One region of the Pseudoalteromonas sp. TAB23 genome, then DNA from elsewhere that is predicted to be linked to it. Evidence: riboswitches for the same ligand, from Rfam matches in the RefSeq annotation. Region 1 holds a riboswitch; the other holds the start of a gene.
What was found. Region 1 has a riboswitch for cobalamin ahead of L654_RS0105780 (ABC transporter ATP-binding protein). Riboswitches for the same ligand answer to the same signal wherever they lie in the genome.
Positions count from the first base shown of each region.

Region 1 (2,133 bases):
AGGATCGCTCCAATAAAGCAACAGGCTGGTAAACGCACTAAATAAAAACGACAGAGCAACGCCAGCTAATAGCATTGATTCTACCTGTGCACTTTGCTGCCTACCTGCAATAAGTATTAATAAACTCATAGCGAGTAAGCTGCCCAGCAGTGCTGCTGCAGATAGCATAAAGCCTGCGCTAATGCCTGCTAATGCCATAAGTAACACCACGCCAAATGAGGCACCCGACGATATACCAAATAAGTAAGGATCGGCTAAAGGGTTGCGCGTTACCGTTTGTAAAATAAGCCCCGCAATTGCTAAGCCAGAGCCTGCTAAAAAGGCGAGTAATGTGCGTGGCATTCTTAGCTCGTAAATAATACGCGTATTAAAAGACGCATCATTTGAGAGTAAAAAGCTATTAAATACATCTTGAAGTGAGGTATCTGCTGCACCAAAACTAAGTGCTGCAAATAAGCTAAATAAAGCAGCTGAAGCACTTATAAATAGCGCAAGTGATTGGCGAGTATTAACTGCGCTCATATTATTTGTAACCATAAAAGTAAGTGATATGAGGGATGCTATTTCCCGACTTCGATATTTGCGGGTGGTTATTTACTTGGGCGCAGACACCAAAAACGTCGCCTAGCATGTTTTCGGTTAATACCTCACTTGGCATGCCTGTATGTGTAATTTCACCGTTTTTAATAACCACTAGTTCATCGCACATTGCAGAGGCTAAGTTTAAATCATGAAACGATGCAAACACCGTTACGCCCAACGATTTAGCAAGCTCCATAACCTGTATTTGGTATCTAACATCTAAATGGCTAGTTGGCTCGTCCATTATTAACAGTTGAGGTTGCTGGACTATGGCGCGGGCTATCAAGGCACGTTGCTTTTCACCGCCCGAAAGTGACTCAAAGCTTTGCTCACTATGATCTACCAACCCGACTGTATTGATTGCTTGAATGATTTTTTGTTTATCAATGTTAGTTATTGAGCTAAATAGCGATTTATGAGGCGTTAGCCCAAGCGCAATAACATCAAATACGCTTAAGTTAAATTGCGACGGGGTTTCTTGTAAAACAACCGCTACTTTTTTTGCGTACTCATCGCTTTTTAGCTGCCAAATGTCGGTGTTGTTAAACTCTACAATGCCATCACTAGGTTTATTAAAACGATATAGACAACGCAATAAACTCGATTTACCTGCGCCATTAGGGCCAATTAAACCAACAAATTTACCTGTGGTTATTTTAAGGTTTATTTTTTTGAGAATCGTTTTATTGCCAATATCCCACGATACGTTTTTAACGTTTAGTAATGGTGTATTTAATGGCGTTTGAGTGTGCAATAGTCAGTCCTAGGCTAGGTTAAACTCACTAAAAATGCGATAAAAATACTAATGCACTACAAGAAAAAATGAGTAAACCCGCTCGTTAAAAGAATTCATACCAATTGCATTAAATTAGTGATTTATTATAGCGACAAATAAATAGCTTAATAACAAGGCGGAAATTATGACATATAGTTGTTCTATATGAATAATTTTTAACGAAGTTAGTAAGTTATTTAATTCGCTAGAAAGATCATGTTTTTAATAAAATTGGTATTATACCATTTGTATCTGACTTAAAGCTTTGCGCTAATTACAGTTGCGGGAACAGTCGAGGACTCGCACCTCATTCCAAATGAAGCTCTATTATGGGCGGCTAAGTAAATAATTTAAAGCAAAAAAAACCGCACTCAAAAGAGCGCGGTTAAAAAGGGAGTGTTTTAACTAATCGTTAAAACTTGTATTCCATACCTAAGCCTACGTAGTCTTGGTCAACGTTGTTGTCCATATCGAAGCTTGAATAAAAACCAAATACTTTAATATTTTTATTTAATTTGTGATCAAGACCAACTGAAATTGCTGACTTATCGTCGCTGTCGTCAAAGTCCATATCTTGGTATTGCACTTTAAATGTGTTGTTACCCATGCTGTAAGCAGCATTTAGCAAGTAACCATCAGCTTCTGCGCTGCCATCTACTGCTTCTTGTGTTTGGTACATTGCGCCCAATTTAAAGTTTTCAACTTTACCTTGGATTGATGCACGCACTACGTCGTAGCCATTTACTTCACTATCGGCTGCAATAGAGGCGTATACA
Region 1 covers NZ_AUTP01000146.1:6,680-8,812, reverse strand. Annotated here, with positions in the region: partial or broken gene L654_RS01000000125585 (iron ABC transporter permease) at 1-522, opposite strand, end outside; gene L654_RS0105780 (ABC transporter ATP-binding protein) at 524-1,336, opposite strand; cobalamin riboswitch at 1,583-1,717, opposite strand; gene L654_RS0105775 (porin) at 1,770-2,133, opposite strand, start outside.

Region 2 (3,472 bases), on a different contig from region 1:
TTTTAGGAATACTTATGAGCTCAACAACGCAAGTAGCAACATTTGGTGGCGGCTGTTTTTGGTGTATAGATGCAGCATTTAGACGTGTAAATGGCGTATTAGATGTGAGTTCTGGCTATACCGGTGGCGAAACCGACACCCCAACCTATAATTCTGTATGCTCTGGCACAACCGGGCACGCTGAGGTTGTTAAAATTGAATTTGATACCAATGTAGTTAGCTTTGAAACACTTTTAGCAATGTTTTTCACTTTGCATGATGCAACACAATTGAATCGCCAAGGTAACGATATAGGCACACAGTATAGAAGCGTTGTTTACTATCACGATGAAGCTCAACTAAAGCAAACCAATGAAATGATAGCTCAACTGCAAAGCCATGTGAGTGAGCCAATTGTGACAGAAGTCAGCCCTGCCACTACGTATTATCCAGCAGAGCATTATCATCAAGATTACTATAACGAAAACCCACAGCAGGGCTACTGTAGTATTTTAATAGCACCTAAATTACATAAGTTTGAAACCGTATTTAAAGAGTTCTTAGCTGACTAGCTAATTTGAGTAGTTAAATTGATTAGTTAAACTTAGCTACACATTAAAAAGCCCGACATAAGTCGGGCTTTTTAATATTAATAAATACAGTTAAAACTGGTAGCTTGCACCTGCAAAAAAGCGACGCTCTGGCGTGTTGTAGTAATACACTTCACCCGTTGTAAAATCAGTGTTTGAATCAACAGCGTTATATTCTTTATCAAATAAGTTTTCTACACGAAGCGAAACTTCAATATGTTCATTTACTTGATAATTACCCGCTAAGTTCCAAAGCGTGTATGATCCTAAACGCGTCACAGCACCTTGTCGGTCGCTACGGTATTGCATGTCTAAGCTTGCGTCAAAAGCACCAAACTGTTTTGCAAGTTCCCAGTTAAAAGTACGTTTAGCAACATTACGCAACTCTGCGCCCGTTTCTTCGTCTTCAGCGCTTAAGTAAGCAAAATTAAGGTTGCTATCAAAACCAAAAAACTGCTGAGATAAGCTAAATTCAACCCCTTCGTAGCGTGCTTCATTCAAGTTGATAGGAAAAAAGTTAGAATCTAAAGATATCTTATCTTCAATATCATTTCTAAAAATAGCAACGTCAATACTTGCTATATCAAAATCTACATTTAACCCAATCTCTTGATTTAATGATTTCTCAGGCTCTAAATCAGGATTAGATGAAGGTGGAAAACCAGGAAAAGCCGGAAAGTATAAATCGTTAAATGTAGGTGCTTTAAAGCCAGTGCTTTGGCTTATGCGGAACGTGGCGTCTTCAGATAAATGATAACCCGCAGCGGCTGTATATGTTGTTTCATCACCAAACTGTTCATCATCGTCTTGGCGAATTGTTAAATTAGCTAACACTTTTTCAGCATTGTAATAAGCCCCAACAAATACAGCTAATACATCACGCTCTTGCATATCATACTGCGTTGAACTGTGCGATACATCATCGTTGTACCAGTTAACACCACCGCTAATATTAAGCTCTTCAGATAGTATATATTGACCGTTATAATCAAATTGCACACGTTTAGTTATAAAATCATTTACACCAAATGCTGAGGTATCGTGAGAATCATCTGTTGAAATAGCAATATCAATACTGTGCGATTGGTTAGTGTAGTTTTTACTCCAACCTGCAGAAAGCTGATAGTTTTTAAAATCACCTGTTTCTATAGTACTTGTGGCTGGACTAAAGCGACTGTCGTAATCTGCATAGCCTTCACTGTATTGGCCTAAAAACTTAAAGTCGCCGTAATGTGCATCGGTGTAGTTTATTTTAAAACCAAGGTTTTTATTTTCATAGCCATCTTCATCTGGTGCTACGCCTTGCAGTGCATCAAAGTTATCTGTTTTTTCAAAGCCTGCGTTAAATGCTGTTGTTATATCATCTGATTTTACAGAGCCTGCAACTTGATAATTTTGATAAGAGTCAGAACCAAATGTAGCGCTTAGGGATAAGTTATCCGACTCACGCGTAATAATATTAATAACACCAGCGAGTGCATCAGAGCCATAAACAGCCGCGCGAGAGCCCTTAATAATTTCAATGCGTTCAATACTATTTAAAGGGACATTATTTAATGCTTTTTGACCAAGTGTTGCTGAGCCTGTACGTACACCGTCAATCAAAATTAGCGTATCGCCAGAGCCAGTACCACGAAGTGACACACCTGTATTTTGGCCAAAACCACCGTTTGGATTAACCTGAAAACCAACTCGCGTGCTTAATAAGGTTGGTAAATCGCGTACGTTGCTTGCTTCTATTTCTGCACGCTCAATAACATTTACACTTGCTAAAACGTCATTGATTGATTGCTCAAATTTATTAGCTGTAACGGTTATTTTTTCAATTGATTGCTCTGCGCCAGACACAGAAAATGAAAGCGCAGCAGAAATAGCAACGCCTAAAGTTGTTTTGTTTAACATGATGTCCCCTACCTTTGCCCACCGCAAAGATTTAAGTAAGTAAGATTGCATCAAGGCCGGTCTCCGGACTCAGTAAGCACATCAAAATATGCAATACTTTACCGTTGCGGGGGCAGTGTTGGGCTTGTAGTCATCATGAAAACGCACCAACTTCCCGATTATCCTGCTAAAAAAATCATTACATGAAGTGGCTAGCAAGCACCTTGAAAATATGTCGCTATTGTGAGTATTTTGTTTACAAATGTCAATGGACGTCTATACAGCTAAAAACCTTTAAAATGCAGTTAGGGGCTAGTATAGTTTGAAGAAACTCCATATTTATCAAGTAGCTTCTGAAGTTGTATTTGTGCAGTAGGTAAGCTTAGTATTTCATCCATTTTATTACTAGTGATCTTATTTGATTTAGAGTTAACTAAAAAGTGCGTTTTATAAACGGCATCTGGTACGTTACTTTTATAGAGTAAATCCATATTAAAAGTATTTTGATTTTTAAAATATTGGTAAGCAATATTATTTAAAACACCTACTTCCGCGCGCTTTAATAGCAGCATTTTAACCACATTGAATTCATCAATGGTTAAACTTACCTGATGTTCCTCACTTAAAAATTCGGCATCGGTATTAAATCCAGCAAATTGATACGAGTACCCCAATACCCCAACCTTTGTTAATGACGTAATGTCGTCAAAGTAAGCTTGCTCATTTGTATTTTCTTTAAGCGTATAAAGCTCATTTTTGGTAATGGTATAAAATTCGGTTTTTTTAATATTCTCTTGCGCTGATTGTGGGATCCATTGCAGTGCCATTAAAAATAAAACATCAAAATTATTTTTTTCAACTGACAAAGCAAGCCTTTTTACAGGTAGAGACTCAAGTACGAAGTTAAACTCCTGCTGTGCGCCGTTTAAAATCTTAATAAACTCAGGAGCAAAACCCTGTTTTTTTTGCGCATTAATAATAATGGGAAAGTAGCCATCTTCAACCAGTACATCAATATCAAC
Region 2 covers NZ_AUTP01000324.1:51,989-55,460, reverse strand. Annotated here, with positions in the region: gene msrA (peptide-methionine (S)-S-oxide reductase MsrA) at 15-551, shown strand; gene L654_RS0121375 (TonB-dependent receptor) at 642-2,471, opposite strand; cobalamin riboswitch at 2,508-2,692, opposite strand; gene L654_RS0121370 (hypothetical protein) at 2,756-3,472, opposite strand, start outside.
Region 2: another riboswitch for cobalamin. It lies ahead of L654_RS0121375 (TonB-dependent receptor); the one in region 1 lies ahead of L654_RS0105780 (ABC transporter ATP-binding protein).